DNA from 3 places in the Herbaspirillum sp. NPDC087042 genome. Region 3 is predicted to be linked to each of the others. Evidence: predicted binding sites of a transcription regulator. Region 3 holds the regulator's gene; each other region holds the start of a gene.
The links. Region 3 encodes sigma-54, which starts transcription at its own class of promoters, with help from an activator protein. Its sites were predicted from a motif close to TGGCANGNAANCTGCTTT; they were not measured.

Region 1 (3,246 bases), on a different contig from region 3:
CAGGCCGAACAGGTAGGTCGGATCGAGATCGCCGACGGTGTAGTTGATGGCGAAGATCTGTTCCTGCTCCACGCCGTCGACCATCACCGTCTGGCCGGTCAGGGAAAGCAGGCCGGTGGTGCCGGCCGATGCCTTGTTGCTCACCAGGTTCAGACCGGCCGAAACCGTGTAGTCAAGCTGCCATGCGCCATTGACCAGGCTCCACTTCTGCAGGCCGCCGTCGCCGAGGCTGCTGGTGGCCGAGGTCTGCTTGGACGTTCCGCTGTCGGCCACATACATCGTGGTGGCATTGGCGAAGAAGAAGGCCTCCGGGCTGAGGTTGATCTGCTGGCCAGGGGCATTGATGCCATTGGTCGTGGCCGCCGTGATGCTCACCTTGCCGGTACCGCCCGAATTGCCGAAGCCCGCCAATTGCGCAGGACCATTGCCGTTGTTGGCCTGGCCGGTCGGCATGCCATTGCCCAGCGTACCGATGTAGGAACGATTGGTGGCGCCGCTCTTGCTGTCGGACGACACGTAGAGCTGGCCGTTGTAGCCAGTCACGAAGCGGGTGTCCTGGGAGGCGCCGGCGCCGGCATCGTTGCCGGTCACCGAGGTGGCGGTGTTGCTGCCCACCTGTGCCACGAAGACGCCGCTGGTATTGTCGCCCTTGGTACCCTGGCCCGATACATAGATGTTCTTGCCGTCAGGGGTATAGGCGCTGCGCGGATTGTTACCGCTGAAGACGCCATAGAGGGCGGTGGACGAATTCACCGAACCATTCGAATCGATCAGGGCGACCACGCGCGGCACTGCCGTGTAGGACTGTCCCTGCACGCTGCCCGACTGCGCCAGCGCGGTGTTGGTCGAATCGGGGCTGTACTTGCCCGGATTGGCATTGAAGGTTGCGGCGTTGATGCCGTAGCCCATGATGGTCAGGTACTTGCCATTGCCGGACAGTTGCAGCGAACCTTCCGAGCTCGAACCGTACTCGCTGGAGACGGCGTAGTTGCTGCCCGAATTGCTCTGCGGGAGTACCAGGCTGTTGACGTAGCTGGCGGCGGAGGTGCCACTGAGCTTGTACTGGAACAGGGACAGCGGCGCCGCCTGGTTGTCGCCATACGGGCCGGAAGTGGCGCCAACGACACCATTGCCTTCAACGCTGACCACCAGGTTGCCGGGGACGAAGAAGGAGTCCGCGAAAGCCGTCGGTGCGGCCAGCATCAGCACGGCGGCGGCCGCAATGGCGTGCAGGCGAACGTGCTTCGGCACGTCTTTATTCAGGGGCGAATTCTGGAAGGAACGGTTGCGATGACTCAAAGTTTTCAAGGAATGTCTCCGGCAAGGTGTTAAGGAAAAACCCCGCCAGAGCAACTTATATGCCACGCACTTTAAAACAGCAAAAAACCTTTTAAAATCTGCAACTTAGGTTTTATGTAATATGCCTGTAATATTAGAAAAATGGGTAATGTAAATTTTTCCGACGCAAAAGATTTACATGTCATTTTTTTGAAATATTTAAATATCCAGGCGACTTCACAGCGCTGCCGGATCCGCATCGCGAGCCCTGTCCGGGCGCGGGCATAACATGAAAATCCTGCGGTGACCGAGGCAGGCCACCGCAGGACTCAAGCTGTTTCCCCAGCCTTACCGGGTCACACAGACAAAATTTCCGGCGTCATTGATCTCGCCACTTCCCTTGTATTTCGGCCAGGCGGGATACACGCACAAGGGCCTGCTGCGTCCGGGTACGGCGACCGTATCCACCACCACCTGGTCCACCGGTGCCTGTTGCTGTTCGACCCAGTTTTCCAGCGTGGTGAGCGAGTCCCAGGCGGCATTGAAGGCCGTGCCGAAGACGTGGCCGTATCCGGGGATCTCGTAGTAGCGCACGAAGCTCTCCACCTTGGCGGGCCCCATCGCCGCACGCAAGCGGCCCAGGTACTGGCGCGTGGCCTGGGTACTCACCAGTGCATCGGCGGTGCCGTGGGCGATGAGGATCTTGCCGCCCCTGTCGCGGAAGGCCGAGAGATCCACCTGGTTGGTGTCCTGCAACGCATTGAGCTGCAGGATGCGCGCCTGGTAGGCGCCCGGTTGCTGCGGGTCCAGCGCCAGCGGGTTGAAGCTGGCATCGCGGGTGACGAAATAGCGCACCCACTGGTCCCAGAAGGTACTGTGATACGGCGGGCTGGCCTGGGCGCTCACACCGGGCATGGGGTTGGCGGGTTGTGCCGTACCCAGCCCCAGGGTCAGGATGACGGCCTGCATGGCATTGCTGCCTCCCGTGCCCCAGTTGGTCCCCCAGGTATTGAAGCCGGGATAGTTGGTCTCGCCGCTGGCCAGTACATAGGGCAACACCAGGGGCGAGCTGAAGACCTTGAAGGTGGCGATCTGCGCATCCGAAAGACAGCTGTCGCCGGTATCGGCACCGCCAGGGCAACGCAGCGCCGTGCCGTTGAGCATGGCGGTGGCGGGATCGAAGCTGGCATTGCAGGCGTCGACATTGCTGATGACGCCATCGACGACGCCATCGAGCTTGTCGCAAGCGGCCATGGCGGCGTCATAGAGCTGCTTGCGCTTGGCCGGGTTGGCATAGGCGCCGGGCTGCGCCATGGCGCGCGTCATGCGACCGAATTGCAGGTCCAGCGCCACCGCGTTCCAGGCTGGATAGAGCGAAATCACGCCATCGAAATCGGCCGGCCAGTTGCTGGCCACGACCAGGCCTTCGCGGCCACCGGTGGAACCGCCGGCAAAATAGGTCTTCTGTGGCCGGGCGGCATAGTGGGCGGTGAGGATGGCCAGCGCCGCATCGCGGGTCTTCTTGAGCGCGTCGCCGGAAAAATTGCGCAAGGCCTCGTCATTGGCGCCGAAGGAACCATCGCGCGAGGTGGTGGCATTGGCCTGGTGCCCCGAATCGCTGGCGAAGGTGGCGTAGCCGCGTCCCAGCGGACCGGGCAGCGTGGCCGGGCCGGCCGGCACATTGGCGGCAACGTCCGGGATGGTGCCGTCGTAGCCGCCACCGCCAAACATCAGGGCTTTCCTGTTCCATTGCGTGGGCAGGTCAAGCTGGAAGCGGATCGATGGCGCCTTGGGGTCGACCGGCGCAATCTCGGCGCTCACCTTGCAGTAGGCACCGACCGCCTTGGCCCCCTCGCCATTGGCAGCGACTGCCTCGGTAGCCGTCACGCGGGCGCCACCGGTAGGCAGGCCGATGGCACTGGCCGGGATGCGCATGTCCTGCAACTGGGCGCAGGCGAGCGGTGCCGC
Region 2 (3,246 bases), on a different contig from region 3:
CCGGCTTCGGTGGAGAGCTTGCGCGCCACTTCCTTGATGACCTTGTTGCGCGGGTCGGAGATGGTGTAGACCGGGTGGCCGAAGCCGATCACCACTTCCTTGTTCTCGACGCGACGGCGGATGTCGGCTTCGGCTTCGTCGGGATTGTCGTAGCGCTTCTGGATCTCGAAGGCCACCTCATTGGCGCCGCCGTGCTTGGGGCCACGCAGCGCGCCGATGGCGCCGGTGATGGCCGAGTGCATGTCCGAGCCGGTGCCGGCGATGACGCGGCCGGTGAAGGTGGAAGCATTGAATTCGTGTTCCGCGTACAGGATCAGCGAGGTGTGCATGGCCTTTTCCCAGGACTCGGAGGGCTTCTGGCCATGCAGCAGGTGCAGGAAGTGGGCGCCGATGGAATCGTCATCGGTTTCCACTTCGATGCGCTTGCCATTGCTGCTGTAGTGGTACCAGTACAGCAGCATGGAACCCAGCGACGCCATCAGGCGGTCGGCGATATCGCGCGCGCCCGGGGTGTTGTGGTCATCCTTCTCGGGCAGCACACAGCCCAGCGCCGAGACGCCGGTGCGCATCACATCCATCGGGTGCGAGGCCGCCGGCAGGCATTCCAGCGCCGCCTTGACGTTGGCCGGCAGGCCGCGCAGAGCCTTGAGCTTGGCCTTGTAGGCAGTCAGTTCGGCGGCGGTGGGCAGCTTGCCATGCACCAGCAGGTGGGCGATTTCCTCGAACTCGCAGCTGTCGGCCACATCCAGGATGTCGTAGCCGCGATAGTGCAGGTCATTGCCGGTCTTGCCGACGGTGCACAGGGCGGTATTGCCGGCGGTGACGCCGGACAGGGCAACGGACTTCTTGGGCTTGAAACCTGCGGCTTGTTGTTCGCTCATCGTGTTCTCCTCGTAGCGTATTCGGTGAAAACTAATTATCGGAAGGGATTATTTGTTTTTCTGTTGCGCAAACAGGGCGTCAAGGCGCTGTTCGTAGCTGTGGTAATCGATGCGGTCGTACAGCTCCATGCGGGTCTGCATGGTGTCGACCACGTTCTTTTGCGTGCCGTCGCGGCGGATCGCCTGGTAGACGTTCTCGGCGGCCTTGTTCATGGCGCGGAAGGCCGACAGCGGATAGAGCACCAGGCCGACGTCGGCGTCCTTCAGCTCGTCCACGGTGAACAGCGGGGTCGAACCGAATTCGGTGATGTTGGCCAGGATCGGCACCTTCACCGCATTGGCGAATTGCTTGTACATGGCCAGGTCGGTGATGGCCTCGGGGAAGATCATGTCGGCGCCGGCTTCGACACAGGCGACCGCGCGTTCCACGGCGGCCTCCAGGCCTTCCACGGCCAGTGCGTCGGTGCGCGCCATGATGACGAAGTTCTCATCGGTACGGGCATCCACGGCGGCCTTGATGCGGTCCACCATTTCCTGCTTGCTGACGATTTCCTTGCCGGGGCGATGGCCACAGCGCTTGGCACCGACCTGGTCTTCGATATGGACGGCGGCGGCGCCGAACTTGATCATCGACTTGACGGTGCGCGCCACGTTGAAGGCAGATGCGCCAAAGCCGGTATCGACGTCCACCAGCAGCGGCAGGTCGCACACGTCGGTGATGCGGCGCACGTCGGTGAGCACGTCATCCAGGTTGGAGATGCCCAGGTCGGGCAGGCCCAGCGAACCGGCCGCGACACCGCCACCGGAGAGGTAGATCGCACGGAAGCCGGCACGCTTGGCCAGCAGGGCGTGGTTGGCGTTGATCGCGCCGATGACCTGCAAAGGGGATTCTTCCTGGACGGCCTTGCGGAATGCTGCGCCTGCGGAGTGGAGAGCCATGATGGACACCTTCTGAGTGGGTTGCTGGATGTGCGCGGAGCGTCCCGCGCCGGCTGATGGCAAGGCTTATTGCAACGGCCGTGCCATCGCAGTGCAGCATGCGCCCGCGCCGACCCGGCCGGTGGCCGGCCGCGCTGGTATATCACAGTGAAATCAAGGACTTGGCAGGCGGCGCCGGAAGCGCCCCGGATCATCCCTCGCCGCCCGGGCAGCTCTACGGATTGCGCCGACCACGTTCCACAAGTGTTACATTAACGTTTCAACGAAACATCATGAACGCTTTTTGAAACAACAGGAACCGCCATGAAACGCCCCGCCCCCGCCGACCGTCATGCCGACAAACCGGTCATCTGGACGGTCTCGATGTCCCGCCTGTCGGAACTGTTCCGCGACATCACGCTGGAATTCGACGAGCTGGCTGACATCGAGCCCATCCAGCTGGGCTTCGACGAGGCCGTGCGCAGCATCCGCGAGCGCCTGGCCAGCGAGCGCTGCGATGTGGTGATCTCGGCCGGTTCCAACGGTGCCTATCTCAAGAGCCGCCTGCCGGTACCGGTGGTGGTGGCGCGCGCCAGCGGCTTCGACGTGATGCAGGCGCTGGCGCGGGCGCGCCAGATCACCACCCGCATCGGCCTGGTCACCTACCAGGACGCCATGCCGGCGCTGGCCGAGTTCCAGCAGATGTTCGGCCTGGAGATCGCCCAGCGCACCTATGCCACCGAAGAAGATGCGCGCGCCGTGGTCGACGAGCTCAAGGCCGGCGGCATCGAGGCGGTGGTGGGCGCCGGCCTGATCACCGACCTGGCCGAGGAAGCCGGCATGCGCGGCATCTTCCTCTACTCCGCTGCGACGGTGCGCCAGTCCTTCGAGGATGCGCTGGAACTGGCCCGCCTGACGCAACTGGAAAGCACGCGCAGCCCCAGCCTGCCGGTGGCCGACAGCCTGCGCGCACGCCATCACATCAAGGACCTGCGCGGCGATTCGGAGGCCATGGAAGAGGTCCGCCAGGCGATCACCCTCTTTGCCCGGTCCCCCTCGACCGTGCTGATCCAGGGCGAGACCGGCACCGGCAAGGAACTGGCGGCGCAGGCCATCCACCGCGCCCATCCACTGATGCAGGGCAAGACGCATGCGGCCCATCCCTTCGTGGCGATCAACTGCGGCGCGCTGGCCGAGTCCTTGCTGGAGTCCGAACTGTTCGGCTATGAAGAAGGTGCCTTCACCGGCTCGCGACGCGGCGGACGGGCCGGCGTCTTCGAGGCGGCCCATCGCGGCAGCCTGCTGCTCGACGAGATCGGCGAGATGCCCCTGCAGTTGCAGACCCGGCTGCTGCGCGTGCTGGAAGAACGGGTGGTGGTGCGAGTGGGGGGCACGCGACCCATTCCGGTCCAGGTGCGCATCATCAGCGCCACCCACTGCGACCTGG
Region 3 (3,246 bases):
CCTTGATGCCCTGGCGCACGTCCGGGCTTTCCAGCACGTTGACGGTGACGATGTTCTCGGCGCCGCTGGCCTTGAGCAGCTGGATGGCCTTGCCGGAGAAGCCGCATTGCGGGAACTGGGCGGTACCCTTCATGAACAGCACGACAGGGTTTTGGGTCACGGTTTCTTTGATCCAGGATTGGACGTCGCTCATGGCTATGCCTTTGAAAATGGGATTGCCGACATTATAGGGAAAAGCCGGCGCTCGCGTTGGAACCGCCACACCCGGATTGATCTCGCACACAACAGTTTATTTCAATCGGGAAACTATTTATATGATATGCAAGCAATGACGCAGCTTGCCCAAATGCAAAAGGGCGCTTGCGCGCCCTTTGCTCATGTCAGGTGATGAAACTGTCAGGGCATCATGCCGCGCCAGCCATCATGTCGCCGGCAGCTTCGTCCGGCAGGCGTTTGGCGGCGGAGTGATGCTCCTGCAGCCGGTCCTTGTGCTTGATGACCTGGCGATCGAGCTTGTCGATCAGGGCATCGATAGCAGCATAGAGGTCGTGTGCGATGCTTTCCGCATGTAGATCCTTCCCCTTGATGTGGACGTTGATTTCCGCTTTTTGGCGCTTTTCCTTTTCTGTGAGTTTATCTACGCTCAGGATCACGCTGACGTCGATCACGTTGTCGAAATGGCGCTTGATGCGTGCCAGCTTGCTTTGCACGTATTCCCGCAGGGCGGGGGTCAGTTCGAGGTGGTGTCCACTGATGGTCAGATTCATACAACACTCCTATCGTGAAGTCACTGGAGGTTCGAGCAATCCATCGCTACTGCTGCGCTGCCAAAGGCACGTCTGACGTGTCGGTTGGCATCGGATGCTTGCCAGAACACAGCAACGGCTACTGCAGAGAAACTGAGAAAAAAATGCGAAACACTCAGAGGGACTTGCGGAGATTGACCGGCGGAATCTTCAACACTTCGCGGTATTTGGCGACTGTACGTCGCGCGACCACCATGCCTTGTTCTGCCAGCATATCCGCAATCTTGCTATCGGATAATGGGGTCTGCGGGTTTTCGGCTCCTATCAACTGTTTGATCAGTGCCCGTATCGCGGTGGAGGAGGCTTCGCCTCCGGTTTCAGTCGCGACGTGGCTACCGAAGAAGTACTTCAACTCAAACATGCCGTGCGGCGTGAGCATGTATTTCTGAGTTGTCACGCGAGAGATTGTGCTCTCGTGTAGACCCAGTGTATCAGCAATTTCACGCAGCACAAGGGGGCGCATGGCGACTGCCCCATGTGAAAAGAAGTTTCTTTGACGTTCGACAATAGCCTGTGCAACTCGCAAAATTGTATCGAAGCGCTGGCGCATATTCTTGATGAGCCACTTCGCCTCCTGCAGCTGGGAAGACAGCGATCCCTCGCCCTTGGCCTGCTTCAGCGCACTCGCATACATGGCATTGACGCGCAGCTTGGGCATGACCTCATGGTTGAGCATGACCTGCCAGCCGGTCTTTGTCTGTTTGACAATCACATCCGGCACCACGTAGTCGGAGGAATCGCGCGCGAATTCCGCACCCGGATGGGGGCGGCACTGGCGGATCACCGCCTGGGCTTCGCGCAGGTCCTCGTCGTCGCAATCGAGGGCTTTCTTGATCTTGTTGAAGTCGCGCTGGGCGAACAGCGGCAGGTAATCCTCAACGATCCTCAGCGCCAGCTTGCGGGTCACGAACGGCACCTTGGGCAGGCGCCGGATCTGCAAGGCCAGGCATTCGCCGGCACTGCGCGCGCCGACACCGGCCGGGTCCAGGCTCTGCAGCAATTTCAGCGCAATGCCCAGCTCTTCCAGGTCGATGCCCAGCTCTTCGGGCAGGCGCGCCAGGATATCTTCCAGCGGTTCTTCCAGATAGCCGCTGTCGTCGAGCGCGTCGGTGAGCAGTTCCAGCAGTGCGCGGTCGCGCAGGGTGCGGGCGGTCACGCGGATCTGGTCCAGCAGGTGTTCGCGCAGGGTGATTTCGTGGGCTTCCAGTTGCGGACGGGCATCTTCGTCGTCAGACGATTTGCCGTTGCGGGCAACGTCGTCGAAGCTCCAGTCGGACTCGCCGCTGACACCGCCCTCGGGGGCGTTGTCCTGGTATTCGAAGCTGGATTCGCCATCGGCGCTGGCGGGGGCCGCGTCGCCGCTGCCTTCGCTGTTGCCTTCGGCCACACCCGAAGAGGGCGTGGCACTGACGGCACCATCGGCCAGCAGGCGCACCGAATTGTCCAGCGCATCGTCGAGGCGTTCCAGCAGCGGATTGTCGGAGAGGATCTGTTCCAGCTCCTGGTGCAGTTCCAGCGTCGACAATTGCAGCAGTCTGATCGACTGCTGCAATTGCGGCGTCAATGCGAGGTGCTGCGAAGTTCGTAACTGGAGCGATTGTTTCATCTGTTTTTCGTGTGGCGGCGTGGCCCGCTGTTTTCTATGCCTAGCATCTCCGCACGCAGGTCTTACATGCGGAAGTGCTCTCCCAGGTAGACGCGTCGGACCGATTCGTTGGCGATGATCTCATCCGGATTGCCGCTGGCCAGGACCGTGCCCTGGTTGATGATGTAGGCGCGGTCGCAGATGCCCAGGGTTTCGCGCACGTTGTGGTCGGTGATGAGCACGCCGATGCCGCGTTCCTTGAGGAAGCGCACGATGCGCTGGATCTCGATCACCGCGATCGGGTCGATACCGGCAAAGGGTTCATCCAGCAGCACGAAGCGCGGATCGGTGGCCAGGGCGCGGGCGATCTCGACGCGCCGGCGCTCACCGCCTGACAGCGACAGGGCCTGGCTTTCGCGCAGCTTCTCGATCTGCAGTTCGTGCAGCAGGTTGTTGAGGCGGTTCTCGATTTCGTCGCGCGAGAGTGACTTGCCGTCTTCCTTGCGCAGTTCCAGCACGGCGCGGATATTGTCTTCCACCGTCAGCTTGCGGAACACCGAGGCTTCCTGCGGCAGGTAGGACAGGCCCAGCGTGGCGCGCTTGTGGATGGCCAGGCGCGAGATGGGCGAGCCATCCAGGTCGATCTCGCCGCCATCGGACGGCACCAGGCCCACGATCATGTAGAAGGAGGTGGTCTTGCCGGCGCCGTTGGGGCCGAGCAGGCCGACCACTTCGCCGCTGCGCACTTCCATGGAGACATCGCGCACGACCTGGCGGGCGCCATAGCTTTTCTTCAGTCCGCGGACTACCAGCGAGCTCGTCATTACTGGTCCTTTCCGGGTTGCGCGGCCTGGG

Region 1: ACIPHN_RS12130 (PEP-CTERM sorting domain-containing protein) is a predicted target of sigma-54. The motif match lies at 1,347-1,364, and genes of this name have one in related genera.
Region 2: prpB (methylisocitrate lyase) is a predicted target of sigma-54. The motif match lies at 1,889-1,906, and genes of this name have one in related genera.

What each region holds. Positions count from the first base shown of each region.
Region 1 is NZ_JBIUZW010000007.1:223,867-227,112, reverse strand. Features, by position in the region: gene ACIPHN_RS12130 (PEP-CTERM sorting domain-containing protein) at 1-1,251, opposite strand, end outside; gene ACIPHN_RS12125 (tannase/feruloyl esterase family alpha/beta hydrolase) at 1,627-3,246, opposite strand, start outside.
Region 2 is NZ_JBIUZW010000012.1:194,776-198,021, forward strand. Features, by position in the region: gene prpC (2-methylcitrate synthase) at 1-881, opposite strand, end outside; gene prpB (methylisocitrate lyase) at 930-1,820, opposite strand; gene prpR (propionate catabolism operon regulatory protein PrpR) at 2,124-3,246, shown strand, end outside.
Region 3 is NZ_JBIUZW010000010.1:175,705-178,950, forward strand. Features, by position in the region: gene grxD (Grx4 family monothiol glutaredoxin) at 1-193, opposite strand, end outside; gene hpf (ribosome hibernation-promoting factor, HPF/YfiA family) at 405-767, opposite strand; gene ACIPHN_RS15335 (RNA polymerase factor sigma-54) at 922-2,412, opposite strand; gene lptB (LPS export ABC transporter ATP-binding protein) at 2,475-3,215, opposite strand; gene lptA (lipopolysaccharide transport periplasmic protein LptA) at 3,215-3,246, opposite strand, start outside.